DNA from 2 places in the Paenarthrobacter sp. NPDC056912 genome. Region 2 is predicted to be linked to the other one. Evidence: predicted binding sites of a transcription regulator. Region 2 holds the regulator's gene; the other holds the start of a gene.

Region 1 (15,084 bases), on a different contig from region 2:
AGTGACCGGACACACTTCAAGTACAGAGAACCCGCGCCGCATCGTCGTGGTCGGAGGCGGCCCCGCTGCCCACCGTTTCGCCGACGCCATGTACAACCGCGGTCTTGAAGGCTGGCAGGTTACGGTCCTCACCGAAGAGGCCCACCTCCCCTACGACCGCGTGGCGTTGAGCAAGGCCCTGACGGAAACCGGCGTGGACCTCACCCTGGGCGACGCTTCCATGTGGGATCACGAGGCCCTGACGCTGAAGACCGGCGAGCGCGCCGTCAAGATCGACTCCGTTGCCAAGAGCGTCCTCACTGCGGCCGGCAACAAATACGAATACGACCATTTGGTGGTGGCTTCGGGTTCGGATGCAGCCCGCCTCCCCATTCCTGGTTCCGAGCACACCCACGTGTACCGCACCCTCGAGGATGTCTGGGCCATCAACAAAGCCATCGCCGAGCTGGGCGCGAAGCTTGGCCGCAAGGTCAACGCCGTCACCATCGGCGGTGGCTTGCTGGGACTTGAGTCCGCGGCAGGAACCGAGCAGCTCGGCGCCACCCCGATTGTCATCAACGGCTCCCCTTGGCTGATGAATACCCAGTTGGACGAAGGCGCAGGCCAGGCCCTCGGCCGGCTGATCGAAGCCAAGGGCTTCGAGGTACATGGCGGAGTGTTCCCGTCCCAGGTCTTGTCGGACGACGACGGCAACGTCACCGGCGTCCTCATGGCCGACGACCGCGTCATCGATGCGGACCTGGTGATCGTGGCCATCGGCGTCAAACCCCGTGACGATCTCTTCCGCGCTGCCGAGGGCGAAGAGCAACTGTTCAGCCTGGGCCAGCGTGGTGGCGTGGTCATCAATGACTTCTGCGCCACCGAGGTGGACGGGATTTGGGCGATCGGTGAAGTGGCCAACTTCCAGGGCATGTGCCTGGGCCTTGTTGCTCCGGCGAACACCATGGCCGAGATCGTCGCCGACCGCCTGCACGGCGGAGAGGCCACCTTCCCCGGTTTTGATACAGCCACCAAGCTGAAGCTGTCCGGTGTGGATGTTGCCAGTTTCGGTGACGCCTTCGCCAGGACCGAGCACTCCCTCGAAATCGTCTACGCCGACCCCGCCCGTGGCGTCTACCAGAAGATCGTCACCACGGACGATGCCAAGACCCTGTTGGGCGGTATCTTCGTGGGCGACGCTTCCCCCTACATGAGCCTGCGTCCCCTTCTGGGGCGCGAACTCGCTGCGGAGCCGGGCGCCTACCTGAGCGCTGCCGGCGGCGGCGAAGCACCGGAGACCGAGCTCCCTGATGACGCGATCCTCTGCTCCTGCAACAACGTGGCCGCCGGAACCATCCGTGACACCATCAACGGTTGCGGTGCCTGCGAGGGCAACGCCCCGGTCCAGGAACTCGGCGAGCTCAAGGGCTGCACCCGTGCAGGTACCCAGTGTGGTTCCTGTGTTCCGATGCTCAAGAAGCTTCTGGAAGGCGAACTGAAGAAGTCGGGCATCGAGGTCTCCAAGGCCCTGTGTGAGCACATCAGCCTGTCCCGCCAGGAACTCTTCGATGCCATCCGTGTCTTGGAGCTCACCTCCTTCGAGGAGATCATGGCCAAGTACGGCACTGGCGCGGGCTGCGATATCTGCAAGCCGACCATCGCCTCCATCCTGGCCAGCCAGCATTCCGCTTACGTTCTGGACGCCGGCCGCGGCTCCCTGCAGGACACGAACGACCGCGCCTTGGCGAACATGCAGAAGGACGGCACGTACTCGGTGGTTCCGCGCATCGCCGGCGGCGAGATCACGCCCAAGGGCCTGGGCGTCATCGCTGCGGTGGCCGAGAAGTACAACCTCTATACCAAGATCACCGGCGGCCAGCGCATCGATATGTTCGGTGCACGCCTTGAGCAGCTCCCGGACATCTGGAAGGAACTGGTCGACGCCGGCTTCGAGTCCGGCCAGGCGTACGGAAAGAGCCTCCGAACGGTGAAGTCCTGCGTTGGATCCACCTGGTGCCGATTCGGCGTCCAGGACTCTGTGGCCATGGCCATTGCCCTGGAGTTGCGCTACCGCGGCCTCCGCAGCCCCCACAAGTTGAAGATGGGCGTTTCCGGTTGTGCCCGCGAATGCGCCGAGGCCCGGGGCAAGGACGTTGGCGTGATCGCGACGGCCGACGGTTGGAACCTGTACGTTGGCGGTAACGGTGGCGCCACCCCGGCGCACGCCAAGTTGCTCGCCAAGGACCTCGACGACGCAACGCTGCTGAAGTACATCGACCGTTACCTGATGTACTACATCCGGACCGCGGACCGCCTGCAGCGCACGGCGCGCTGGCAGGAAGAACTCGACGGCGACATCAAGCACGTCGAGGAAGTGGTGGTCAACGATTCTTTGGGCATCGCCGAGGAACTTGAGGCGGCCATGGCCAAGCACATCGACACCTACGAGGACGAGTGGGCCGAGACCTTGAAGGACCCGGAGCGGCTCCGCCGGTTCCGTTCTTTCGTCAACGCACCCAACCAGAAGGACGAGTCCATCTCCTTCGTTCCGGAGCGCGGCCAGATCCGCCCCGCGACGAACGAAGAAAAGGGCGGCGTGCTCATCGCCTCCACCATCCCGGTCCGCAGCGAATAACAAGGGGTCCCCATGCAGCTCACCATTGATCTCACCGGCCGCGACGTCCTGGTCACGGGCTCGGAGAAGACCGCCCGGCAGGCAGTGCGCCGCTACCAGGTGGCCGGCGCCAACGTCTACCGGCTGAGCACCCCTGAAGGAGTGCCGGCCGACGGCCAGCTCCCCGAGCGCCCGTTCCTGGTTGCCGTAGTGGACGACGGCGGTGCCGGCTGGGCGCCGTTGGTGGAACGCTGCCGCAATGCCGGGATCCCGGTTGCGTTTGAGCCGGCACCGGGAGCCGAAGGACACGTGACACTGGTGGGCGGGGGTCCTGGCGCCCTGGATTTGCTCACCGTGGGTGCCGTGGACGCCCTGAGGGATGCCGACGTCGTGTTCTACGACCGGTTGGCTCCGTGCCAGGAACTGGCCGCCCTGACTTCGGCTGAACTGGTGGACGTCGGAAAGCAACCCGGCCACCACAAGGTGACCCAGCGGGACATCGAGAAGCTCATGGTGGAAGCGGCCTTGCGGGGCAAGAACGTGGTCCGGCTCAAGGGCGGTGACCCGTACGTGTTCGGCCGCGGTGGCGAGGAAGGGGCGGCCTGTGTTGCTGCGGGAGTTCCCGTCCGCGTCATTTCCGGCGTCACAAGTGCCATCTCCGTTCCCGCAGCCGCGGGTATCCCTGTCACCCACCGCGAAGTGAGCCACATGTTCACCGTGGTTTCCGGTCACGCCCCGCTGACGGAGAAGGAGCACATGCATTTGGCGGGTCTCGGCGGCACGATCGTGGTCCTCATGGGCATCGGCACGCTCCCGCAGCTGGCTGCGGGCCTGCGCCGGGCAGGGATGACCCCCGAGATGCCCATGGCCGTAGTGGAACGCGGCTACCGGCCGGGCCAGCGCACCACCATCGCGGATCTCGGTACGATCGAAACAGCAGCTACCGGTTGCAGCAATCCGGCCGTACTGGTCATCGGCGAGGTAGTCAGGGTGGCTGAAGCCAACCGGAACCATGCCGAAGCATCCGCCGAACTGAGCCGACTCGCGGCTTCGCTCCTTGAAGCCTGAAGGTAAAAACACATGACTGTTGCACGTGCCCTCGAAGTCCATGACGCCGCACCCGCTCCGGAAGTTTCCGATGCCCCGGACGCGCCGCTGGACGGATTCCGCATTGGCGTCACCTCGCACCGCCGTTCCAGGGACCTCATTGAGGCCCTGGAACGCCGCGGTGCGAGCGTGCTCCACGCTCCTGCGCTGAAGATCGCCCCTGTTCAAGAGGACATGGTCCTCATCGAGGACACCAAGACCATCATTGCCGCCAAACCGGACATCTGCATTGCCACCACGGCCTATGGCATGCGCCGCTGGTGCGAAGCCGCTGATTCCTTCGGCATCGGCGAGCAACTCCTGGAGGCGCTCTCCGCCTGCCGCATGTTCGTCCGGGGCCCCAAGGCCCGCGGCGCCGTCCGCGCGGCCGGCCTTGCCGACGTCGGGATCAGCAGCGACGAGACCACGGCGACGCTGGTAGACATGCTCCTGGCAGAGGGCGTGCGGGGTAAGACCGTGGCCGTTCAGCTGCACGGTTACACGGACGTCCGGCAACTGGAGCGGCTCCGCATGTCCGGCGCCACCGTGCTGACGGTGACGCCGTACCGCTGGGTCAAGCCCGACGGCGAAGACAAGTTGCCGCGCTTGATCGAAGCCGTGTGCAGCGGCAACCTTGACGTGCTCACTTTCACCAGCGCCCCTGCAGTGGACGCGATGTGGAGCACGGCGCACGAGATGGGCTTGTACCGCCAGCTCATTGAAGCGCTCAAGGGCCCCGTGACGGTGGCCGCTGTTGGGCCTGTTACCGCGCAGCCACTGGTTGACGCCGGACTGACGCCGCTGATCCCGGACCGCTACCGCATGGGTGCGCTGATCCGCCTCGTGACCGAACACCTGTCCCTGAACCATGTGCGCCGCTTGGAGACCAAGAGCGCCACCATTGAGCTGCGCGGGCGTTGCCTGCGGATCAACGGCGACGTGGTGGAGCTGGCGCCTGCTCCCCTTCTGCTGCTCCGTGCCTTGCTCGGTGCCGGTGGCGCTGTGCTGTCCCGCGAAGCACTGTCTGACCTGCTCGATCTCCGGGGCTCGGTGCATGCGTTGGACATGACTGTCAGCCGGCTGCGGTCCTCGCTTCCGGACGGAAAGCTCGTCGAAACCGTGGTGAAGCGCGGGTACAGGCTGCGGGCTTAGCTTCCGTCTCAACGCTACGCCGCCTTCACCAAGGGAAGCTCGTCCCAGTTGGTGGTGTAGCGGGGGCTGAGCATGTCGCGCTTCATGGACCAGTCCGCGCCACCCTTGATTCCGGCGTACCCCAGGCCGATGGAGCCGCGGCCATAGCGTTTGCTGACGTCCTCCAGCAGCGTACCGATGCCGCGTTCCTCATGCCGGTTCTCGAAGATCTCCAGTGGTTTCTGGTTGCCGGTGGGGCGAAGGTCCGTGACCATGATGCCGGCTTTTGCATACCGGACGCCTTCCTGCATTTTCGGCACCAGGGCGTGGGCTGCCTTGGTCAGCAACACTGGATCCGAGGTGGGCATGGGCAGCTTGACGTTGACGGTGGGGAACGATTTGTCGTTGGGGTTGTAGACGGACGTCGCAGCGAAAGCGGTCAGCAGCTTCGCTTGCAGATCATGCTTCGCGAGCCGGGCGCTGGCCATCTGGCCGTACACGCTGAGCACCTGCCGCAGCTCGGCCGTCGTCGTAATCGGCGTGGAGAAGGAACGGGAGAAGATCAGCTGGTCCCGCCCGATCCTCTCCTCTTCCATGGGGATGCAGGGTGTCCCCTGGAGTTCGAGGACCGTGCGCATCATGACGATGGAAAACTTGTCCCGCAGTGCCACGGGATCCGCTCGGACAAGATCCAGGATGGAGAAGATTCCCATCGCGTTCAAGCGTTTGGTGAGCCGGGTGGCCACGCCCCAGATTTCAATCACGGAGAGCCGCGCCATGAGGGTCTCGCGTTGGCTTTCCGGAACCGAATCCCAGCGACATACGCCGTTGAAGGCGGGATTGTGCTTGGCCCATTTGTTGGCCAGCTTGGCGAGGGTCTTGGTTGGGGCAATCCCAACGCACACCGGCACCCCCACATGCTTGCGGCAGGCGACTTTGATGGTGCGCCCCAACTCCAGCAAGTCCTCCGGCTGGCCTTTGACCCCCAGAAACGCTTCGTCGATGGAGTAGACCTCCTGCCAGGCCGAATAGCGCCGCAACAGTTCCATGATCCGTGAGCTGATATCGCCGTACAGTTCGTAGTTGCTCGAGAGCGCTATGAGCCCCCATTCCTTGGCCCGGGGCGCCAGTTTGAACCAGGGATCCCCCAGTCCGATTCCCAGACTCTTGGCCTCCGGCGACCGGGTAACAGCACAGCCGTCGTTGTTGGACAGCACGATCAGCGGCTTTCCCTCCAGCGCAGGGTTGAAGGCCCGCTCGGCCGATGCGTAGAAGCAGTTGATATCCACGTGGGCGATCTCCTGCATCCGGTGCATGAGGGCTGGCTTGGACATCTTCCTCCTTCATCGGGCCATAGCACGTGCGCTCTGTTTACACCGCAGGACACGCCATTGATTCGAATATATCTTCGAATGATTCCACTGTACCGCCAGCCGCCGACAAGAAAGCAACCCGTCCGCCGGACTGTGGAAAAGTCCGGCGAACGGGATGCTGGGCACGGGCAGGTGGCCGCTAGGAACCGAGTGCTGCGTCCTTCCTGTGCACCAGGTAAATGGCGCCCGTGGTGACGTCTTCCTCAAGCGCCTCGAGCGTACGGCCCCTGGTTTCGGGAACCTGGGTGTAGATGAAGATGAGCGCCAGGATGCCCACTGCGCCGAACAGGAAGAACGTTCCCGTAATGCCCACCCCGGCTACGAGGGTCGGAAAGAACAGGCCCAGGAGTGCGTTGGCGATCCAGAGGCAGAACACGGAGAGCCCGATGGCGAAGCCGCGGATGTGGAGCGGGAAGATCTCGGACAGCATCACCCAGACGGCAATGTTGAGGAATGTCTGCATCGAACCGACGAAGGCGACCACCAGGAACAGGATCACGAACGGACGGGCAGCATTGCCCACCGGAAGGACAATGGATGCGATGCCGATCAGGAAGTGGCAGATAGTGGTCAGCGTGAACCCGAGAAGGAGCGTGGTGCGGCGGTTGATGCGTTGCATGAGCGTCAGGGCAATGACACCGCCGACGACGGCAATCACGCCGGGGGCGATATTGGCGACGAGGGCGGCATGGGAGTCGAACCCGGCTTCCACGAGCACCGACTGGCCGTAGTACATGATCGAGTTGATGCCGGTGAGCTGCTGGGCGACACCCAGGCCAATGCCCACCAGGACGATGCGCAGGATCCACTTGTCCTTCAAAGCGCCCCAGGAGGTGGACTTTGATTCCTTTTCCTCGTCCGCAAGGTGCTTGACGTCGGCCATTTCCGCCTCGGCCCGCTCCACGGATCGGATGGTCTTCAGGACCACCAAGGCTTCCTCCGAGCGGCCTTTCGAAATGAGCCAGCGCGGCGATTCAGGCATCCGCAACATGCCGAAGAAGAGGGCGATGGCCGGCAGCGCCGCGACGGCGAGCATGACGCGCCAGACTCCCCCGAACTCACCCCAGACATTGCCGATGATCGCATTGACCACGAAGGCGGCAAGCTGGCCGATGACGATCATGAGTTCGTTGCGCCCAGCGAGGGAACCACGGATTTCGTAGGGTGCCAACTCGGCGAGGAACACGGGAACCACCGTAGAGGCACCACCAACGGCGAGGCCCAGAATGACGCGGCCCACCACCATCACTTCGAAGCTTGGCGCAAAGACGCAGGCCAGCGTTCCGGCAAGGAACAGGACCGCCAGCAGGATGATGGTCTTCCGACGCCCCCAGGAATCGGACAGTCGGCCGCCGCCCACGGCTCCTGCAGCTGCCCCGAAGAGCAGGGAGCTGGTGACTACGCCTTCCGTCAGCGGCGTAAGGCCGAGGTCCGCCGTCATTGGCCGCAAAGCCCCGTTGATGACACCGGTGTCGTAGCCGAACAGGAGGCCGCCGAATGTGGCCACCAAGGCAACGAGGCCCAGGCGCTTACGGTGCGGGCCGTTGGTCAGCGGAGGAAGGACAACGCCGTGGGCGCCTTCCCGTCGCGTTTGCGTAGCGGACATCAGGACTCCTTTGTCAGTGTGTTGCGGGTCATACTCTCCCGCTCTAAAACTAGACTAACGCGCGAAAGTCTTAAATGTAAGGTCAAACTAACAAATGAAGTAAATGGTCATTTCGCGCCATGGCAAGATGGAGGACATGGCCCCCGACCACCGGCACCGTCCAGCTACCCAAAGTGATGTCGCCCGCGAGGTCGGCGTGTCCAGGACACTCGTGTCGTTCGCGTTCCGTGGCGCACCCGGGGTCAGCGGCCAAACCAGGCAAGCCATCTTTGACGCAGCCAAACGGCTCGGATACCGGCCCAACGCCGCAGCCGCCGACCTCGCTCGCAAGCACCGCTCCGCCGTCGGGCTTCATCTGATGGACATCCGCAACGAGGTTTACGCCGATATCCTCAGCGGCGTGCGCATGGCGCTGCCCCAGGACAGCAACCGGCTGATCCTGAGCGTCTCGCGATCCGTTGACGGCGTGGACCAAGGCGCACTGGAGTCCCTGATTGAGGCCCGGGTAGGAATCATCATTGCCGCGACGCTGCTGGACTCCGACGAACACGTCCGCGAACTGGCCCGGATCGTCCCGCTGGTGAGCGTCACCCGCCCGGTCGATGGAGTGGACAGCGTATATTCAGACGACGCCGCGGGAGCGCGGGCCGCCACGCAGCACCTTCTCGGCTTGGGGCACACGAGGATCGCCCACCTGGCCGGCCCGCTGTACGACGGCCACATCGTCCGCCGCCAAAGCTATGAACAAACAATGCGCGACGCCGGGCTGAAGCCACTGACGCTGGCAGCGGACGACTTCACCCAGGATGCCGCGCAAAGGGCCGCCACCCAGTTACTGCTGGAGGCGGACCGCCCCACCGCCATCTTCACGCATAACGACCAATTCGCCCTGGGTGCCCGGGAAGCCACGTACGCCCTGGGCCTGAGCATCCCGCGCGACGTGTCCTTGGTGGGATACGACAATTCGAGGACGGCCCGGCTTCACGGCATCGAGCTCACATCCGTGGACCTCCATGCCGTCGAGCTGGGACAGTGGGCGGGAGCGGTGGCGCTGGATCGGCTCAACGACCCCGAGGTTCCCATCGCCGACAAGAAGCTCGCACCGGAGCTGGTGGTCCGCACGTCCACTGCGCCGCCGGAAAGCGCGCGTTAGACGTGGTGCAAGCAGGTGGTGGCCACACCCCAAATGGTCAGCTCCGACATCGCCGGCACCCTGATGTCCGGGAACTTCGGATTGTCAGCCTGCAGCACCACCCCTGACGACGTGATGCGGAGCCTCTTGATGGTCAACTCGCCGTCCAGGACAGCAACGACGACGGACCCGTCCTTGGGTTCGAGCGCGCGGTTGACGATGAGCTCATCCCCGTCACTGATCCCGGCCCCTTCCATGGATTGCCCGGTAACCCTGACCACAAAGGTGCTGGTGACATCCTTGATCAGATGCTCATTGAGATCGATCCGCCCATCGAAATAGTCCTGAGCCGGCGAGGGATACCCTGCCGCCACAGTCACCGGAGCCAAGAGCACCGATATCAGGGAAAAGCCCGCATCTATCACGCGGGGGCCGACGATCACGCCCACAACACACCTTTATTCGAATATATGTTCGATACTCGAGTGTACAGCTCCTAGCGAACAACCCGATACCGCACGTGGGTGACCAGACCCGTGCCACCCACCTCCGCAGGCTCAAGCCGGAGATCCCCGACGCCATCCAGAAGCCGCTCGCCGCTGCCAAGAATGACCGGCGAGATGTGGAGCCGGAGCTCGTCCATCAGTCCCGCTGAGAGGAACTGCCGTGCGGTCTGCGCTCCTCCGGCGATGGCTACGTCCTTGGTCCCGGCGGCTTCACGGGCACGGTCCAAGGCAGCCTCGATTCCGTCCGTGACGAAATGGAAAGTTGTGCCGCCCTGCAGCTCCAAAGGCTCTCGCCGATGATGGGTGAGGACGAAAACTGGTGCGTGATACGGCGGTTCTTCTCCCCACCACCCGCGCCAATCCGCGTCCCAGGCTTCGGGCCCCGGGCCGGCGAACATGTTCCGGCCCATGATGAACGCACCGGCTTCCAGGATGCCGGCAACCTCGGCCGCGTTGGCTTCGCGTTCCTCGAACTGCCAGCGGTGAAGGCGTTCGCCACCCTCCCCCAACGGCTGTTCGAAGCTCTGGCGGGGTCCGGCAACGAATCCGTCCAAGGACATGGTGAGATCGCAGGTGACTCGGCTCATCCGCCCATCCTGCCACCGTCCGCCCGGGGCGCATAGGAACAGCTAGGAAACGTTGAACCCGCCGTTGCTGTGGAGGATCTGCCCGTTGATCCACGAGCCCGCATCGGAGAACAGGAACCGCACCAGGTTGGCGGTATCCGAGGCCGTGCCGAGCCGTCCTGCCGGAGTGGCCCCGGTGGTCCACCCGCGGATGGCATCGTCCATCCAGCCGGTGTCGATGGGGCCGGGATTCACCACGTTGGCCCGGATCCCGCGGTGGGCGAGTTCAACAGCTGCGGCTGTGACGATGCGATCCAACGCACCCTTGCTGGCACCATAGGGCAGGTTGTGCACAGTGTGGTCACTTGTCAGGGCCACGATCCGTCCGCCGGCTTCACCCGGAGCGGCGTCCGGCAGCTGCTCTGCAAAGGCCTTGATCAGCAGCCACGTGGCGCGCGCGTTCACGGCAAAGTGGCGGTCCCAGCTCTCCAACGACGTCGTCAGGACCGAGCTATCCACCGACTCACAATGCGACATCACCAACCCGCTCACCGGCCCCAATCGTCCAGCTGCAGCGATCAGCTCCGCCGGAACGGCGGGATCGCCCAAGTCCCCGGCAACAAGCTCGACGGCGGCGCCCAGTTCCCGGCACTCGGCGGCGATGGACTCAGGATCGCCAGGGGACGACTCCATTCCCAGGCGTTGGTCGTAGGGCTGCCAGTAATTCAGCGCGAGGTCCCACCCATCGCCGGCGAGCCCGACCGCCAGCGCGGCTCCAAGGGAGCGGCGCCTCCCCACACCCGTGACAACAGCAACTTTCGATCGTTTCTCCAAGCCCATGCTCCGACCCTATGCGGCAGAGCGGGCGGGTTCTACGCTGAACCTGTTCACATCCGCGAAGATCCGCGAAGAGAGGGCGGCCATGGCACGGGATCCACAACCCACATTGGAGCAACTGAACATCCTCGTCGGCGAGTGGGAGACGTCCATCCAGGGCGTGGAAGCCCACGGCCGGACGACCTTCGAGTGGCTGGAAAGCGGAGGTTTCCTCATCCAGCGCTCCACGGTCCAGAGGGCCGAGTACCCCAACGCAGTGAGCGTCATAGGTGCCACCGGCTCGGATGGTGCTTTCCAGCAGCACTACTTCGACTCACGCGGCGTCGCACGGATCTATGACATGACGCTCAAGGACAATGTGTGGACCCTTTTCCGGGATGGACCGGACTGGCCCCAGCGCTTCGTTGGCCGCTTCAGTGCGGATGGCAACACCATCAACGCCCGTCTGGAACGGGGCACCTACCCCGGCGGCCCGCTGGAACACGACTTTGACATGGTGTACACCCGGACCGGCGGCCACTGACGTTCACGCCACCGGGTTAGTCCACCTCATTTACAGATCCCCTGCCCGGTGGGAACATAAGGCCCATAGTCCGCGGAGGCATCGTCCGGCCACGCCCGGTACCCGCCTTTACAGCTGTCTTGTCAAGCTCTCCTCTGAGAGGAACGGCCATGGGTCGTCTGGGGTCCGGGAACAGTGGGGATGCGGGTTTTGAACCCGCCTCCGATCCCCCGCGCCACCGGGCAGGCGGCATCGAAAAAGTTGACGCCGTGGTGGTGGGTTCTGGTTTCGGCGGTTCAGTGGCCGCCCTCCGGCTGGCCGAGGCCGGCCAATCCGTAGTTCTCATGGAACGCGGCAAGCCCTACCCGCCCGGCAGCTTCGCGCGCTCGCCGGCGGAAATGGGCCGGAACTTCTGGGACCCGGACCGCGGGTTGTACGGGTTGTTTGATGCGTGGACCTTCCGCGGCACCGAAGGACTGGTCTCCAGCGGCCTCGGTGGCGGTTCCCTGATCTACGCCAACGTCCTGCTGCGCAAAGACGAAAAATGGTTCGTCAAGGAGTCGCCCGTTCCGGGGGGTGGTTATGAGAACTGGCCCTTTACCAGGGCGGACCTCGATCCCTACTACGACGCCGCGGAAGCGATGCTCCAGCCGGTCCCCTACCCGTACCGGGACACGGCCAAGACCACGGCCATGGAGAAGACCGCCGCCAACCTTGGCCTAGCCATCAGCAGGCCGCCCATCGCCATCACGTTCGCCGCCGGACCGGGCAAGGAACCGCGAACCAACCAAGCCCTGCCCCTGCCCGGTTACGGCAGCGTCCACGGCCCGGACACGTTCCGCACGACGTGCACGCTGAGCGGCGAATGCGACATCGGCTGCAACGCCGGCGCAAAGAACACCCTGGACCACAACTACATCTCCGCGGCCGCCGCCAAAGGCGCAGACATCCGCCCCCTCCATGACGTCCGCGGTATCCGGCCCTTGAATCCGGTCACCAACGGCGGAGGCTACGAGGTCCGGTACGTGGTGCACGATCCCGAACACCACGGGGGTCTCCTCACGGAACGGATCATCCATTGCCGCCGGCTCATCCTGGGAGCGGGCACGTTCGGCACCAACTTCCTCCTCCTCCGCAACCGCGGCTCGCTGCCGGCCCTCAGCGACGCACTGGGGACGCGCTTCAGCGGCAACGGCGACCTCCTGACGTTCATCATGGATGCGAAGACTCCCGCCACCAACGGTTCGCGGCCCGGCGTCCGGACCCTCACCGGCAGCCGCGGGCCCGTCATCACCACCGCGATCAGGGTCCCCGATTCCAATGACGACGACGGCGATGGTCGCGGCTACTACGTGGAGGACGCCGGGTACCCGGCCTTCATGAACTGGCTCATCGAAACCGCCCAGCTGCGCACCGCCGCCAAGCGGACCGCCAAGGTGGCCGGGCAGCTGCTCAAGGACAGACTGTTCGACGCCGGCCGCTCCAATGTATCGGCCGACCTCGCCGCCGCCCTGGGTGACGGCCGGTTGTCCTCCAGTTCGGTGCCGCTCCTGGGAATGGGCAGGGACATCCCCGACGGCGTCATGACCCTCCGCGACGGGAGGCTCGCGATCGCTTGGACCATGGCCACGTCCACCGAATATTTCGGCCGGGTACGCGAAACCATGGCCTCAATCGCCAAGGACCTGGACGGCGACTTCATCGACAACCCGTTCTGGTGGGCCAAGCGCGTCATTACAGTCCACCCGATTGGGGGCGCACCGTCGGGCAGGCACCCGGCCGAAGCCGTGTGCGATTCGTACGGCGAGGTGTTCGGGTACCCGGGCCTGTATGTGGTGGACGGTGCCGCGATGCCCGGCCCGGTGGGCGCCAACCCGTCCCTGACCATTTCCGCCTTCGCTGAGCGCACGTGCGCGCACATCCTGGACGCCGCCGGCCAACCCGACAAAACCGGCAAAGCCGACCAACCTGACCAACCCGGCCAAGCAGGACACCGCGGCCTCACCCCGACGGACGCCGCAGGCACCCCGGAGTCGGCGGGCGCCGTCGTCGACGTCGGTGCATCGGCTCCCCGCGCCCTGGCGCCGGACGCCACCAAAGGCAAAGGGGCACAGGCGGAACAGCCCGCGAGCGCCGTGACCGAGGTGATTGAAGCGGGTACCCGCGGCCTGGGACTGCCGGGCAAGCCCTCCACCAGTGGAGGCGGGCCGACCTCCGTCCGGTTCACCGAGCAGATGCATGGCTGGTTCAGTCCCGGCGTCACCGATCCCGGGAAGGGGCGGAACCTGGGCAGGGACCGGAGCCGGAAGATCATGTTCGAGCTGACCATCACGGCTGAGGACATTGATGCCTTCGCAGCCGATCCTGCCCACCCCGCCAAGGCTGAAGGCTACGTGTTGGCGGATTATTTCGGCGGGAGGATGCCAGTGGAACGCGGCTGGTTCAACCTGTTCGTCGCCGATGCGTCCGACGACGGCAGGCCAGCCAGGCGCATGCTCTACCGCTTGTGGTTGCGCGACCCCGGAGGTACGCCGTTCACGTTCACCGGCCACAAACTCATCCACAACGACGCAGGCCTGGACGTCTGGCAGGACACCACCGTCCTGTACGCCACGATCCTCCGCGGACATGTGCCACCGCCGGAAACAGCCGCACACAACCAGGACCACCCCGACCAGGACGGCGTGGTGGGTGCCGGAATCCTCTACATCCGCCCCCTCGATTTCGCCAAACAACTGACCACGTTCCGCGCACAAGGCCCCCAAGCCATCACGGGCCTGGCCACCTTCGGGAAACTGTTCGCCGGCGAGCTGTGGCAGGTCTACGGGCGCGCACTCCGGCGGGTCCCGTTCCCACTCAAGCCGAAACGATGAAGAGCCGGGAACTGGCGAAACACCACGCCGTCCTGGGCTTCACTCCCCAGGCGGCGGTCCGTTGGCTCTCGCCCATGTCCTTGGCGCGGACGGCGTTGAAAGTCATGGCTGCCACCGTCTTTGCCGACTTCGGCGACAAACGGGAACTCGAGGGAGGCTTCCCCGCCGACCCCCTGCGCTTGGACAAACTTCCTGTGCCCGGCCAACCGGCACAGCCGCCGGTCAGCAGTCGCGGACTTCCGGGCCCGGCTGAGCTCACCGAAGAACGGGCCGCCGGACAGGCCACCACCGAACTGTGGCTCGACTACGCCGCAGACCTGGGCGACGGGTTCGACGCCACGTACACGGTGGCCTCACTCCTTGCCAAGGACACGTTGACAGTAGAAGGCCAGGAACTCCAGCGCGGCAAGGTCCTGGTCCTGGGCGGGGACGAAGTGTATCCAGTGGCCTCCCCCGCCGCGTACGAAAACCGCATGGTCGGGCCGTACCGGATGGCGTTGCCCAAAGCCCCGGCTCCCCCCGCCGTCATGCTCGCCCTCCCCGGGAACCACGACTGGTATGACGGCCTCACCTCGTTCATCCGGCTGTTCACCCGGCAACGGAACATCGGCGGCTGGCGGACCATCCAGACCCGCAGCTACTTCGCCGTACGGCTGACGGGCGAATCACCGGCAGGCGGCCGCCGCGGAACACCCGGCTGGTGGCTCCTGGGCCTCGACAGCCAGCTCGGCCAGTACATCGACGAACCCCAACTGGACTACTTCTACCGGAACGTCACCCTCCAACTGCAACCCGGCGACGCCATCATCCTCTGCGTCGCCGCCCCCTTCTGGGTAGACGCGGCCGAACCCGGAACCAACGAGTTCCGCCAAGTGAACT
Region 2 (15,084 bases):
GAATCAACGCCCTCGGCAAAGGAATCCATCCGCGCCCACGCATCGTTCAATTGGGCAACGAGCGTTTGCACAGCCACGGCGTCGAGTCCATCTTCGAGGAAGAGGACGACGCGCAGCTCCGGACCCGATCCGCCCCCGGGCACCGTCCGGCCGTCGGCCGTCAGGGACGCGACACCGGCACCGGGTTGCGTCTCGAGGCGGCGGACCGTCCGATAGGCCGAAACCGTGGAAGCGAGAGCTGCCTCCAGTTGATCATCAAGGTATGACGGCGTCCAGTCCCGTTGCTGGGCCAGGGCCCACATGGCTGGACGCCGGACGACGAACGTGAAGTTGGAGCCAGGATCCAGGACCAAAAGCTGCGCACCCTCCGACACCGCCGAAAGTGCCGCACGGGCGGCGTAAACAGCCACTGGACGGGCTTCGGAATGCCACGCTTCGAGGGCAGCCGCCGAGGTGAACACAGGCATGGCCGTACGGCCATCGGGGGCCTTGAGTGTGACCAAAGCCATATCCGCTTGTTTGTCCGCGTGCAGCCCGTTTACACCCCCTGCTTCCTCGGCAAGCTGGGCAACCACCGGCACGAAGACCCTCGCTGTGGCGAGTGACGCGACGACGTCGGCCTCACTTCCGGCCCCGTCCACCAGCGCGGCAATAGCCGCAACGTAGCCGGCGTCGGCCGTGCCGTCGTCGTCCTCGAAGTTGTGGATCTTGGAGTCAGCGCCGCTTAGGCTGCGCCCCGCCCATGGCTGACCGGCGGAGTCGGTGGCTCCCCCGGCCCCGGCCAACGCGGCAGCGATGTGGCCAGGCAGTTCGCGTCGGGCAGCGTTGTGGTGGTGGCCCACGTCGTCGCCGTGCTCGTGATGGGGCATCAGCGGCGGCCGGCTACGTCCAAGGCCTCGGGCAAGGTGAACGCACCGGCATAGAGCGCCTTGCCCACAATCGCACCTTCCACTCCGAGCGGTACGAGTTCACGCAGTACGCGAAGGTCCTCCAGGCTGGAGATTCCGCCCGAAGCCACTACAGGTTTGCCGGTCTTCTCCACCATCTGACGCAGGAGCTCCACATTGGGGCCCTGCAACGTTCCGTCCTTGGTGACGTCCGTGACGACGTAGCGCGCGCAACCGGCGTCCTCAAGGCGGGCCAGAACTTCCCAAAGGTCGCCGCCCTCCTTGGTCCAGCCACGGCCGGCGAGCGTCGTCCCGCGGACATCGAGGCCGACGGCGATTTTGTCGCCGAAGCGGTCAATGGCCCGGCGGGTCCAGTCAGGGTTCTCCAAAGCTGCCGTGCCGAGGTTTACCCGGGCAACGCCCAGGTCCAGTGCACGTTCCAACGACTCGTCGTCCCGCAATCCGCCGGACAACTCCACCTTGACGTTGAGTTGGGAAACTACCTCGCTGATGAGGTCGGCGTTGTTTCCGCGGCCAAACGCAGCATCGAGGTCCACCATGTGAACCCATTCAGCACCGGCGTTCTGCCAGTTCAAGGCTGCTTCAAGGGGCGTTCCGTAGCTGGTTTCCGAGCCTGCCTCACCTTGCAGGAGGCGGACCGCCTGGCCATCAACGATGTCAACGGCAGGCAGGAGTTCCAGAACGGTCTGGTCGGAGGAGGTCATGTTTGTCCTTGGAGTTCAGTGCGCTTACGGCGTTCAGTTGCCGGGAAGCGTCAGGAGGTAGGCGGCCAGCAGGGACATCCCTGCCAGCACATAGAAAGAGATGGAGACCCATCGCGGCTTTTTCTGCTGATGGAAAGAAATACCTCCGCCTACCAGCACACCGGCGAGGCCCATGAGGACAACGGACCACATTTAGACGGCACCGCTTTCGCCGGACGATTGCGATTCGGCAGCGGGGGTCCCGGGCTTACGCAAAGTGTCCACCCAGTTCCGCAGGAGCCGCGCTCCTGCGTCACCGGACTTCTCCGGGTGGAACTGCGTAGCGCAGAGCGGCCCGTTCTCGACGGCGGCAATAAAGCGTGCGCCGTGCTCCGACCAAGTCACCATGGGCGGGGCCATACGTGGCTGGACGACATCGAAGTTCCACTCCTGCACACCATAGGAGTGCACGAAATAGAAGCGTTCCTCCTCGACGCCAGCGAACAACTTGGAGCCTTCCGGCACGTCCACGGTGTTCCATCCCATGTGCGGGACAACCGGGGCAGGAAGCAGTTCCACTTTGCCCGGCCACTCGGCCATGCCCTCGGACTCCGTGCCGTGCTCCACGCCGGCCTCGAAAAGGACCTGCAGTCCAACGCAGATGGCCAGTACGGGACGACCCCCTGCAACCCGCCGTCCGATCATCCGGATGGCATCGACTGCTTTGAGTTCCCTCATGACGGTCTCGAACGCGCCAACCCCAGGTACTACCAGGCCGTCGGCGTTCAGCACGTCTTCAGGCTTGGAGCTCAGGACCACATGCGCACCGGCACGCTCCAATGCCCGGACGGCCGAGCGAACATTTCCCGAACCGTAGTCCAGGACCGTGACCGTGGGCATGCCTTCAGGCGACTCCGGCTTCACGGACGCAGTGGCGTCGGCCACTGCCCCCTTGTTCAGGATCTGGCCGCTCACAGGGCTCCCTTGGTGGACGGAATGCCTTCCACGCGTGGGTCGGACTCCACCGCTGAACGGAGCGCCCGCGCGAACGCCTTGAACTGCGCCTCCACTATGTGGTGCGGATCCCGGCCGGCAAGTACGTTCATGTGCAGGCAGATCCCGGCATGCAGGGTGATGGCCTCGAACACGTGGCGGGTCAATGAACCTGTGAAGTGTCCACCGATGAGGTGGTACTCCTGGCCGGCGGGCTCGCCACCGTGCACCAGGTAGGGACGTCCGGATACGTCCACGACGGCGTGCGCGAGGGCCTCATCCAACGGGACCGTTGCTTCGCCGAAGCGACGGATACCGGCCTTGTTGCCCAAGGCGGTACGCAGTACCTCACCAAATGTGATGGCGACGTCTTCCACGGTGTGGTGAGCATCGATGTGGGTATCACCGGTGGCTTTGACGGTCATGTCAATCAGCGAGTGCTTGCACAGGGCAGTCAGCATGTGGTCGTAGAACGGCACCGACGTGCTGATGTCGGAGACACCAGTACCGTCCAGGTTGATCTCGACCAGGACCGAAGATTCGCTGGTGGTGCGCTCCATGCGCGCGGTGCGGGCAGCGGACGGCGTGGCGCCGGTTTCGCTCATTGGGACGTCCTTATACACGGAGGGTGGGTGGGTCTATAGACAAGTTTAGGCGGGCTGCGACGCCGGGCCGTCCAGAAGCGACTCCAGCGCCTCAAGGAAAGCCGTGGTCTCCGGCTCAGTGCCGGCGGTAACGCGGAGGTGGCCCGGAATACCGACATCACGGATCAGCACCCCGGCGTCCAACAGGCCTTGCCAGATGGCGTGCGGGTTCTCAAGGCCGCCGAAGAAGACGTAATTGGAGTCCGAGGCCGCCGGCTTCAGTCCCATCCGGAGAAGTTCGCTGACGATGCGGTCGCGTTGTACCTTGATGTCCTCCACGTCAGCCATCAATGCTGCCCGGTGGCTGAGCGCCGCGAGTGCGGTTGCCTGGGTGACAGCAGAAAGGTGGTAGGGCAGGCGCACCAGCCTGATGGCGTCCGTCACCTCGGGAGCAGCGGCCATATAACCCAACCGTGCGCCGGCCAGCGCGAACGCCTTGCTCATGGTGCGTGAGACGATCAAGCGCTCCCGTCCGGGGAGCAAGGTCAAAGCGCTGGGCGTGTTGTCGTGCGCAAACTCGTGGTAGGCCTCGTCCACAATCACAATCGCCTGGCTGGCCTCACCGGCCGCGTAGACCGCCTCCACCACATCCAGGCCCAGGCCCGTACCCGTGGGGTTATTGGGCGAACAGAGAAACACGATATTGGCCCCGGTTTCGCGGACCTGCGCAGCGGCCGATTCAGCATCCAGCCCGTAGTTGTCAGCTCGAACGCCCCGGACATATTCGGTGTCCGTACCGCTGGCAAGCAAGGGGTACATCGAATACGTAGGAGGGAAGCCGAGCGCTTTGCGTCCCGGACCACCGAAAGCCTGGAGGATTTGCTGGAGGACCTCGTTGGAGCCGTTTGCGGCCCAGATGTTGTCAGGGGTCAGCCCGTGGCCGAGGTACTCAGCCAAGGCTTGGCGAAGCTCGGTGAATTCGCGGTCGGGGTACCGGTTCAGCCCGGTAGCGGCGGCGGCGACTGCCTCAGTAATGGCGGCTTGGACATCAGCCGGAACGCCATGAGTGTTCTCGTTGACGTTGAGCAGAATGGGGACATCAAGCTGCGGTGCGCCGTAGGGGCTCAGTCCACGCAGGTTGGTCCGGAGGGGAAGTCGGTCAAGTCGCTCAAGCTGGTCACTCACCAAGATAGTTTAAGGGGCCGCTGCTACTGCCGACTAACTATGACGCGGGGCAACCGGATTCCGGGCCCTAGTTGGCGGGAACGAACAACTGCTGACCGGGCTGGATACGGCCGCCGCGGAGATCGTTCAACTGGATGATCTCTGCAATGACGTCGCGAGGATCCCGTTCAGGTGCCGCTGCACCTGCGATGCCCCACAGGGACTGACCGGCCTGGACTGTCACTGTCACCGCGACAGGGGGCCGGAGCTGGGCTTGGGTATCCGAAGCCTTGGCCGGCGAAGTGACGAACCCGGCAAAGGTCAACAGTGCGGCAACCAGCAGCATTGCCGGGATGCCAAAGAATACGATCCGTCCCCGTCGCGTGAGGCGCAGGGGCGCCGGCGTGGTGCGGAAGTCATCAAGCCTGGTGATTGCGGACATGAGCTGAGCCCTTCTGAGCGATTGCCTGCACCGGACTGCCCGGCACGTGGCTGCCAATTCTTGTGTTCCCTTCAACAGCACCGGGCGTTCGAACGTTTTCTTCGAAAATCCGGTCTCTGCGTTAGGTTTATAGAACACATATTCGAACCTTGCTATGACATTTTTAGCACTTATCAACGAACGGTGTCGAGACTCGCTAGAACAAATGTTTGATAAACGCCTGTGCCTGCCCTACGTTTGAGTGAAGAAACAGGCACTGTTTCAGTGGAACAGGAGGGTCTGACATTTTTCAGACCCAGCATCCCCGGACACTCTTTTGAGCGTGCGGGGGCGGAACGGAAAGGCATTGGCGAACATGGCAGCGAAAGCCACAGGCGGCGGGGCACCCCTGCGGAGCCAACAGCCTCCAAAGAGTCCCAAGGGTTTGACTGTCAGGCAGAAGAAGATCCTGGAGACCATCCAGCGGTCGGTCAATGACAACGGATATCCGCCGAGCATGCGCGAAATCGGCGACACCGTGGGGCTCGCCAGTTTGTCCAGCGTCACGCACCAGCTGTCCCAACTGGAGAAGCTGGGTTACCTGCGCCGCGACCCCAAACGTCCCCGTGCCATGGAAGTCCTTATGCCCCTGACCCTCGATGGCGGTGGAACCGCGCCCGGAGTGGAGGCGCCTGCCACTTTGCGAAGCGCAGGTCGGCTTTCCTTCACAGACCTGGCCAGCGCCAGCGATACCGCAATGGTCCCGTTAGTTGGCCGCATCGCCGCGGGTGGCCCCATCCTCGCCGAGCAAACCGTGGAAGATGTCCTGCCTTTGCCGCGTCAGCTGGTGGGCCACGGTGAGTTGTTCATGCTGAAGGTCGCCGGCGACTCGATGATCGATGCTGCCATTTGCGACGGCGACTGGGTGGTTGTGCGGCGTCAGAATGATGCCATCAACGGGGACATCGTCGCCGCGTTGCTGGATGACGAAGCCACAGTGAAGACCTTCCGCCAACGCGACGGTCACACGTGGCTGCTGCCCCAGAACACCCAGTACGAACCGATCCTCGGCGACCAAGCCACCATTTTGGGCAAGGTCGTCTCGGTACTGCGTTCCCTCTAGGCTTTCTTTTTCGAACCCAGACGCTCCAGGACTCCCCGGACAACCGCTTTGTCGGTCGTCGCCCAGAATGGCGGCAGGGCGGCCCGCAGGAACCCTCCGTACCGCTCCGTGGAGAGTCGGGAGTCCAGCACCGCCACAACCCCTTTGTCGCCTGTAGAGCGGATAAGGCGCCCTGCTCCCTGCGCCAAGCGAATGGCGGCGTGGGTTGCGGACACAGCCATGAATCCATTGCCACCGGATTGAGCGACGGCCCGGGAGCGGGCGGTCATCAGGGGGTCGTCGGGTCGCGGGAACGGTATGCGGTCGATGACCACGAGGCGGCAGGAAACTCCGGGAACGTCCACACCTTGCCAGAGGGACATCGTTCCGAACAGGCAGGTATCTGGTTCGTCCGCGAATTGCTTCACCAGGGCCGCCATGGTGGATTCACCTTGGCAAAGGATGTCCACGTCCAGCCGGAGCCGCATGGCATCGGCGGCTTCCTCGGCCGCCCGCCGTGACGAAAACAGGCACAGCGCTCCCCCACCGGACGCCCTGATGAGGTCTTCAAGTTCGTCCAGCGCTTCCAAGGAAGTCCCACGGCCCGGTTTGGGCAAGTGTTTCGCCACGTACAGCACCCCCTGTTTGGGGTAGTCAAAAGGCGAGCCAACATCGATTCCGGTCCAGCTTGGCGCGCCGTCGCCAATCAGCCCAAGGCCGCCCGCTGCCGGTTCAAAGGCTGAACCTATGGCGAGGGTCGCCGAAGTGAGGACTACAGTGTGTCCGGCAAACAGGCCTTCGCGCAGCCTTCCCGCAACACTGAGCGGGGCGATGTTGATAAGTGCCGGGCTTGTCTCGTCAGGCTGCGAGTAGCCTTGCTGGGGGTCGAAGGTGCTGTTTCGCGAGAACCAGACCACTTCCCGGTTCTCCTTGGCGGCGAGCATCCGCTCACACAATTCCAGGATGAGCATGAGGCGGGACCGCGCGAGCTGCCTGCCGCCGTCCACCGCGTTTGAAGAGTCCGTCTTCGAATCGGAGAGTGCCGCGCGCGTAGCGTCCCGCAACTGGTCCAGGCAATCGAGCTGTTCGTCGTTGAGCCCACTGGGCAACAACCCATTGGGCACGCCGGCTATGGCCATATCCAAGCGCTCGGCCGCAGCGTTGAGAGCATCGACGGTAATGGCGGTGTGCTTGCGTGCGCTTGAGGCCGCGGCGTGGACCATGGCTACCGACAATTGACCTGATACGGCGCCTGTCACCCGGTCCTGGAGCTCGTGGGCCTCGTCAACCACCACGACGTCGTATTCGGGCAGCACGGCCAGCCCTTCAAAGGCGCTGACGGCCAGCATTGCATGGTTGGTGACGACGACGTCCGCTTCCGCCGCCCGGGACCGTGCCAGCTCGCTGAAGCAATCCTCGGCCACGGGGCATTTCTGCGCACCGAGGCACTCCATGGAGGTCACCGATACCTGCCGCCATGCCCTGTCAGTAACGCCGGGCATGAGTTCGTCGCGGTCTCCAGTGGCAGTCTTTTCTGCCCATTCCCGGAGCCGCACCACTTCCTTGCCAAGTTGCGACGACGGTCCGCCCATGGACGCGGCGAAGTGTGGAACGCTGGTGTCCTCACCGAGGGAGAACAGCTGCCCTTCCGACGGTTCTTCGCTGGGGAAGCCGCCCTCAAGTTTTTGACGGCAGACGTAGTTGGCCCGGCCTTTGACGAGAGCCACTGACACGGGCCGTTCAAGGGCAGGGTTGATGGTCTCCAGCAGGCGCGGAAGATCGCGGCCAACAATCTGGGTCTGCAATGCCAAGGTGGCGGTGGACACGAGCGTCGGTTTATTGCTGTCCATCGAATGCGCGATCAACGGAATCAGGTATGCCAACGACTTACCTGTCCCCGTTCCCGCTTGGACCAGCAGGTGCTCCCCGGTATCGATGGCCCGGGTTACATGCTTGGCCATTTCGTGCTGGCCGGCACGGCTTTGACCGCCCATCCCGGCAACAGCCCGGTCCAACAACTCAAGGGTGAACTTTTCCCCCACCGACTCGACGACGTCCGCCGCCACCTTCTCAACCATTGCTGACGAATGACTCCAGTTCGGCGGCCAGTCCTTCACGGACCATCGCCACGACGCGGGTCCCGTTCTCCTGGTGGTCCAGGCTCAAGATTTCCGAGTCGGAGCTATGCAGCTTGTTGATCATTTCGCCACGGTCGTAAGGAATCAGCAGCTCAAGGCGCACCCCCGGCCGGGGTATGGACTGGCTGATGTCTTCCAGGAGTTCCGCGATTCCCTGTCCGGTGCGGGTGGAAACCACCGCGTGGCGGGGCTCCTTCTGCTTCAGGCGTTCGACGACGAACGGATCCGCCACGTCCACCTTGTTCAGGACAATGATCTCGGGAACCTTACGCGCATCCACCTCCGTGAAGACGGACCGCACGGCCGCGATCTGCCCCTCCGGGTCCGGGTGCGAAGCATCCACGACGTGCAGGATGAGGTCCGCGTCCGCTACTTCCTCCAACGTAGACCGGAAGGCCTCGATCAGTTGGGTGGGCAGGGAACGGACGAACCCGACAGTGTCAGCAAGCGTGTAGCCGATGCCATCTGGAGTCTGCGCCTTGCGAACCGTGGGGTCCAACGTGGCGAACAGCGCGTTCTCCACAAGTACACCGGCGTCCGTAAGGCGGTTCAACAGTGACGACTTTCCAGCGTTGGTATACCCGGCGATAGCAACAGAAGGTACAGAATTACGACGGCGGTTGGCACGTTTGGTCTCACGCGCCGGCTTCATCGCGGCGATTTCACGACGAAGCTTCGCCATGCGGGTACGGATGCGCCTGCGATCGAGTTCGATCTTGGTTTCACCCGGGCCACGCGAACCCATTCCGGCACCGGCACCACCCACCTGTCCACCAGCCTGGCGGGACATTGAGTCACCCCAACCACGCAGACGCGGGAGCAGGTACTCGAGCTGCGCAAGTTCAACCTGGGCCTTGCCTTCACGGCTCTTGGCGTGCTGGGCAAAGATGTCCAGGATCAGCGTGGTGCGGTCCACAACCTTGACCTTCACGATGTCTTCAAGGCCGCGGCGCTGCGATGGTGCAAGCTCCGTGTCCACCACCACGGTGTCGGCACCGGTGGCGGCAACGATGTCCTTGAGTTCCTGCGCCTTGCCCGATCCCAGGAAGGTACCGGGGTCCGGCTTCATGCGCCGCTGCACCAAGCCATCGAGTACTTCCGACCCTGCGGTCTCAGCCAGGGCTGCCAGTTCGCGGAGCGAGTTCTCGGCGTCGGCCAGGGTCCCCTCGGTCCACAATCCCGCCAAAACTACGCGTTCGAGGCGCAACTGCCGGTATTCAACCTCAGTGACATCCTCGAGTTCCGTGGACAGTCCTGCGGTACGGCGAAGCGCACGGCGTTCGGCCAGGTCTTCCTGGTCGCCGTCGTAAATGCTGTGTTCCTGGTCAAGCGTGGAGATCGCTTGGGCCTTGCCGAACACGCCGCTGGCATCATTGTCATCGGATGCTTGGACAGGTACATCCTTGGAAAGAATCCGGTCGATGACGGCCTGGATTTGTTCAGGACTCATGTCCTGGGCGTCGGAATCGGATCCGGAGTGCTTCTGGGTGGTCATGGTCTCCTTAGACTGTTCGGCTATTCCAGAATAGTGCTGTTTGCTGTTCGATGGGGCGCTATTCGCGCTGGGCTGACGGGCTTGGGCCAAAGAGGCCTCCTGTGTGGTGAACGCCATTGTCCCGTGGGAGCTCTGGCTGCTGTGATCGAGCGGGTTGGATCCGCGGGAAGGTCCTGGCCAGCAGGAGAGCGCACTGCCACTACGCCTTGCGTACCGCAAGAATGGCGGTCCACAAACGATGCGTGGGTGAGTGTGATCTTCAGAGCGTCCGTCTCCAAAGGGAGTCAATGGACTATGCCGGATGGACCTGCCAGCGGAAAGGCCATGGGCGGGGCAATAGAGCCGAGCCGGGCCTGCATCGCGGGCGGTGCCGTGTAGCGCCTATGCTTCAGGCGGGTTTCGGCCGATTACTCGAAGATCAAGAACATGCACTCCACGTTAGCACCCGGTGTCAAACCGCCCTTGCGAGCTGACAGTTTCCCAAGGCGCCGATAGCCAACTAATCTGGCAAATTATGGAGTCTGCACACTATTTCAGCGCCCAACCGGCCGGACCGTTCACCCGCAAGCCCCTCACAGTGGAACTCGCCGGAGCTCCGCGCCACTTGCAGACTTCCTCGGGAATCTTCAGTCCGGACGGCGTGGACAAGGGAACAGCCGTTCTTTTCGCAGACGTCCCGCCGCCTTCGCCGAGGGGCAACCTCCTGGATATCGGCTGCGGCTGGGGTCCCATCGCCCTGACCCTGGGACTGATGGCGCCCCACGCGCAGGTCCACGCCGTTGACGTCAACGAACGTTGCATCACACTGACGAACGAGAATGCGGAGTCGCTTGGCTTGACCAACGTCAAGGCCAGCCTTCCGCACGAGGTGGACCCCGCCGTCGAATTCGACACCATCTGGTCCAACCCGCCCATCCGCATCGGCAAGGACGAACTTCATTCGCTGTTGCTGACCTGGCTGCCTCGCCTTGCCCCAGGCGGAAACGCCTGGTTGGTGGTTCAGAAGAACCTGGGCTCGGACTCGCTCCAGCGCTGGCTGGCCTCTGAATTGGACGGTACTTTCACGGTCTCCCGTGAAAGTACGTCCAAGTCCTTCAGGATCCTACGGGTCAGGAAAGCGTCCCAGTAGCAACGATGACTGCGGGCCCGCTAAGCTCCACGTGCTCGCGGCCGCCGGCCCCCGGGAAGAATTTAACACCCACGACGCCGCCCGGTACGTTGACGTGCCAATCGTTCGGGGCGGTGCTGCCCGCCCAGTGGCGGATGGCGACGGCGGCGGCACAAGCCCCGGTGCCGCACGACTGGGTCTCCCCCACTCCTCGCTCATGGACACGCATGGTGATGGTTCCCACACCGTCTTCGACCAGCGGCTCTGCGGGGACAACGAATTCCACATTGGTACCGTTGGCGGGTTTGGGATCAACCACCGGAGCCTTGAACAACTGTGTGGCCGAAAGCTCGCTGAGCTCAGCAAGCGCCACCACGGTGTGCGGGTTGCCCATGCTCACGGAAAGACCGGGCCGGGCCACCTCCAGGCCGTCGGCGCTGACCAGTGCGTCCATGGCTTTGCTGGTGGCTTCTTGCGGGAAGATGAACTCCCACGGGCCCATGTCCACTGCGTAGGCGTTGGCTGTACGGACGATCTTCTTGATGCCACCGCGGGTACCAATGGTGAGGGTTTGGCCCGGGCCGAGGTCCACGAGGCCCTGTGCGATGAGGAAATGTACAAAGACGCGGACACCGTTTCCGCACATTTCGGACAACGAGCCATCGCCGTTGCGATAGTCCATGAACCACTCCGCGGAGGGGTCCTGCTCCAGCACATCACGGCCTTCTGGAAGGAACCGGGACGGCACTGCCCGGATGAGGCCATCTCCGCCTATCCCCACATGGCGGTCACACAACTGAACCACCTGTTCAGGCGTGATCTCGTGGGCGTCGCCGGGGTCAGCGATGAGGACGAAGTCGTTGCCTGTTCCATGGCCCTTGGAGAACTCCAGACCTGCAAGGCTGGCAGCGGGCACGGGGGCTCCGGCAGCTGATGGCTGCTGGGCGGGAACTGCGGCGGTTTCATCCATGGAACTAGGCTACCTGTCACGGATGTTTGGTCAGAAATTGCTGCGGCCTAGGCCAAGGCCAACGCTTTGGCCACGAGATCGGGGTCGCGCCAGTCAAGCCAACCGATACGGGGGTCGGCCCGGAACCAGGTCAGCTGGCGACGCGCGAACTGCCTGGTGGCAACTATGGTTTCCTCAGCAGCAGCAGCCACCTGGCTTTCGCCGTCCAGGACCTTCAGGAATTGGGCGTACCCCAGGGCGCGGGAGGCTGTTTTGCCGCGCCTCAACCCTTGGCCATCCAACCGCTCGACCTCTCCGAGCAGGTCGTCGCCCACCATGCGATGAACACGAACTGCCAGGCGTTCCCTCAGCTCTTCCCGGTCCACGGACAGGCCTATTTGCACGGCCGGTTGGAAGTACTCGCGTTGCGGCATGAAAGAACTGAACGGACGGCCGGTGAGCCCATGCACCTCAAGGGCACGGATCACGCGGCGGGCATCGCCAACACGGGCGGCAGAAACAGGATCGACGAGCTCAAGGCGGGCGCGCAGCAGTGCAAGGCCGTGGGCTTCGCACTCATCCTCGAGGCGCTTCCGGAGTACAGGATCAGTGCCTGGGAATTCCAGGACATCAAGGGCCGCCCGCAAGTAGAGCCCTGAACCGCCCACGAGGATGGCGCGTTTGCCCCGCGAGTGAACGTCACCGATGACGGCCCGGCATTCCTCCTGGAAGTCCGCCACGCTGGCCTCCTGCGTGACGTCCATGGTGTCCAGAAGGTGGTGTGGGACACCCCTGCGCTCATCGACGCTGATTTTGGCTGTTCCAATATCCATGCCGCGATAGAACTGCATGGCGTCAGCGTTAATGACCTCGCCATCCAGCGCCAGCGCCAGATTTACACCGAGATCGGACTTGCCGGAGCCCGTGGGACCCACGACGGCAATGACAGGAGGGGTTGCTTCACCAGGAGGAAACGGCATGTGGTGGGTACGTGCCTTGCTATGCGCGACGAACCGGCAACGACGGCATGCCCAAAGACACACCGGCCTTGCCCGAACCGCCGCCGGGCGAAGGGACGCCACAGGAATCGGCCTGCGAACGGTCCCAGGCATCGCCAGCCATGGACCGCCGGAGAGTGTAATCTGCAGCACTGGCGGGATCGGCGACTAGGTGGAATGCGGCGGCCTCGGTGATGGTTACAGTCACGAAATCACCGGGACGGGGGGACTCGGCTCCGGCCGGAACAGAGAAGTGCACCAGTCTCTGGTCCTTTGATCGGCCGGACAAACGGTGGGTCTCGTCAGCCTTGCGTCCGGACTGGGCAGTGACAAGTACCTCAACCTTGCGTCCCAGCTGCCTCGCGTTCTCCTCCGCGGCGATGCGGTCCTGGAGCGCAGTCAGCCTTTCATAGCGTTCCTGCACCACAGACTTGGGCAGTTGCTCCGGCAATTCAGCGGCCGGTGTACCGGGCCGTTTGGAGTACTGGAACGTGAATGCCGAAGCGAAGCGCGACTTCTCCACGACGTCCAGGGTTGCTTGGAAGTCTTCCTCGGTCTCGCCAGGGAACCCAACAATAATGTCAGTGGTGATCGCCGCACCCGGGATACGTTCCCGTACCTTGTCGAGGATTCCGAGGAATCTGCTGGACCGGTAGGAACGACGCATGTCCTTGAGGACTTTGTCCGAGCCTGATTGGAGAGGCATGTGCAGCTGGGGCATCACGTTGGGTGTCTCCGCCATGGCATCAATGACGTCGTCGGTGAAAGCTGCGGGGTGCGGGCTCGTGAAACGGACCCGCTCAAGGCCTTTGATCTCTCCGCAGGCCCTCAGGAGCTTGGAGAAGGCCTGCCGGTCACCAAACTCCACACCGTATGAGTTCACGTTCTGCCCCAGCAGGGTGACTTCCACTGCTCCGTCATCAACGAGTGCCTGGATTTCCGCCAGGATTTCCCCCGGCCGGCGGTCCTTCTCCTTGCCGCGAAGCGAAGGCACGATGCAGAAGGTACACGTGTTGTTGCAGCCCACGGAAATCGAAACCCAGCCGGAATAGACCGAGTCCCTCTTGGTGGGCAGCGTTGACGGGAAGACATCCAACGACTCGAGAATTTCGAGTTGTGCCTCGTTGTTGTGCCGGGCCCGTTTCAGCAAGGCAGGGAGGGCCCCCACATTGTGCGTTCCGAACACGGCGTCAACCCACGGCGCCTTCTTCACAATGGTTTCGCGGTCCTTTTGGGCAAGGCAACCACCAACGGCAATCTGCATGCCGGGGTTGGCTTCTTTGACCTGCCGCAACTGACCCAGGTTTCCGTAGAGCTTGTTGTCTGCATTCTCCCTGACGGCGCAGGTGTTGAAAACCACGACGTCGGCCACGTCGCCTTCAGCAGGCACATAGCCGGCATCCTCGAGCAGACCCGCCATGCGTTCTGAATCATGGACGTTCATCTGGCAGCCAAAAGTCCGGACCTGGTAGGTCCTGGGCTCAGCCGAGGTGGTGGTATCTGCTGCAGGGGAAGGAATGGTCAAACTCACTACTCAAGGGTACCGGCTTCTGCCAGCACCTCACCGACAATCCGGAACGCCACTGAGGGGGAATAGCCCTTGCGTGCCAGCATGGACGCCAACCGGCGCGTGTATTTGTCCCGCTCCCCGCGATCCGACAAATCCACTCCGGGCCTCAGCTTGCGTTGGACGAGTTCCCGCGCAGCCAATTCTTCGTCCTGGTCACTGAGCTGGGACAGCGCTTCCTCGGCTGCATCCGGCTCGATGCCCTTTTCCGTCAGTTCCCGACGGAGCGCGCCTTTGGCGAGCTTCTTGGTCTGCGAACGGCTGCGGACCCACATCATGGCGAACTCGGCGTCGTCGATCAGCTGGACGTCTTCAAAGCGATCCAGGACCGCTTCGGCAACATCCTGGGGAACGTTGCGCTCAGCGAGCTTGCGGGAGAGCTGCAGCCGGCTCCGTGGCGCCATCGTCAACTGTCTGAGGACGATGGCACGCGCAACGGATTCGGGATCAGGCTCGGGATCGGCGGATACGGACGAATCCGGATCCGGCCCCTTCCTAGCCGTCAACGGCCTTCAGCTTCGGGGAGTCCTCCTCAGGCTTGACACCCACGCCGAGCTTTTCCTTGATGAGGCGCTCAAGCTCTTGGGCCAGCTCAGGGTTATCCCTGAGGAATCGCCGCGAATTCTCCATGCCCTGGCCCAGTTGGTCGCCGTCATAGGTGAACCACGAACCGGACTTCTTGATGATGCCGTGCTCGACACCCATGTCAATGATGCCGCCCTCACGGGAAATCCCTTGACCGTAGATGATGTCAAATTCGGCGATCTTGAAGGGCGGAGCCATCTTGTTCTTGACGATCTTGGCCTTGGTACGGTTACCGACGGAATCGGCACCTTCCTTCAAGGTCTGGATACGGCGGACGTCAATACGTACGGAAGCGTAGAACTTCAGCGCCTTGCCACCAGTGGTGGTTTCCGGCGATCCGAAGAAGACGCCGATCTTTTCACGCAGCTGGTTGATGAAAATGGCTGTGG

The links. The regulator LexA, encoded in region 2, represses DNA repair genes until DNA is damaged. The targets are predictions, from matches to a motif close to TCGAACANNTGTTCGA.
Region 1: ACFRJ9_RS20655 (Y-family DNA polymerase) is a predicted target of LexA. The motif match lies at 6,207-6,222, and genes of this name have one in related genera.

Annotation. Positions count from the first base shown of each region.
Region 1 is NZ_JBHUCD010000023.1:54,126-69,209, reverse strand. Features, by position in the region: gene nirB (nitrite reductase large subunit NirB) at 2-2,614, shown strand; gene cobA (uroporphyrinogen-III C-methyltransferase) at 2,627-3,661, shown strand; gene ACFRJ9_RS20660 (uroporphyrinogen-III synthase) at 3,674-4,831, shown strand; gene ACFRJ9_RS20655 (Y-family DNA polymerase) at 4,846-6,144, opposite strand; gene ACFRJ9_RS20650 (sugar porter family MFS transporter) at 6,323-7,789, opposite strand; gene ACFRJ9_RS20645 (LacI family DNA-binding transcriptional regulator) at 7,893-8,942, shown strand; gene ACFRJ9_RS20640 (LexA family protein) at 8,939-9,370, opposite strand; gene ACFRJ9_RS20635 (dihydrofolate reductase family protein) at 9,418-10,014, opposite strand; gene ACFRJ9_RS20630 (SDR family oxidoreductase) at 10,057-10,833, opposite strand; gene ACFRJ9_RS20625 (hypothetical protein) at 10,832-11,353, shown strand; gene ACFRJ9_RS20620 (GMC oxidoreductase) at 11,503-14,205, shown strand; gene ACFRJ9_RS20615 (hypothetical protein) at 14,202-15,084, shown strand, end outside.
Region 2 is NZ_JBHUCD010000004.1:226,903-241,986, reverse strand. Features, by position in the region: gene ACFRJ9_RS06565 (SseB family protein) at 1-869, opposite strand, end outside; gene priA (bifunctional 1-(5-phosphoribosyl)-5-((5-phosphoribosylamino)methylideneamino)imidazole-4-carboxamide isomerase/phosphoribosylanthranilate isomerase PriA) at 869-1,612, opposite strand; gene ACFRJ9_RS06555 (hypothetical protein) at 1,646-1,804, opposite strand; gene hisH (imidazole glycerol phosphate synthase subunit HisH) at 1,805-2,566, opposite strand; gene hisB (imidazoleglycerol-phosphate dehydratase HisB) at 2,563-3,189, opposite strand; gene ACFRJ9_RS06540 (histidinol-phosphate transaminase) at 3,235-4,353, opposite strand; gene ACFRJ9_RS06535 (LysM peptidoglycan-binding domain-containing protein) at 4,421-4,774, opposite strand; gene lexA (transcriptional repressor LexA) at 5,130-5,876, shown strand; gene ACFRJ9_RS06525 (ATP-dependent DNA helicase) at 5,873-7,933, opposite strand; gene hflX (GTPase HflX) at 7,926-9,488, opposite strand; gene ACFRJ9_RS06515 (class I SAM-dependent methyltransferase) at 10,003-10,617, shown strand; gene dapF (diaminopimelate epimerase) at 10,598-11,566, opposite strand; gene miaA (tRNA (adenosine(37)-N6)-dimethylallyltransferase MiaA) at 11,614-12,525, opposite strand; gene miaB (tRNA (N6-isopentenyl adenosine(37)-C2)-methylthiotransferase MiaB) at 12,545-14,074, opposite strand; gene ACFRJ9_RS06495 (regulatory protein RecX) at 14,074-14,616, opposite strand; gene recA (recombinase RecA) at 14,606-15,084, opposite strand, start outside.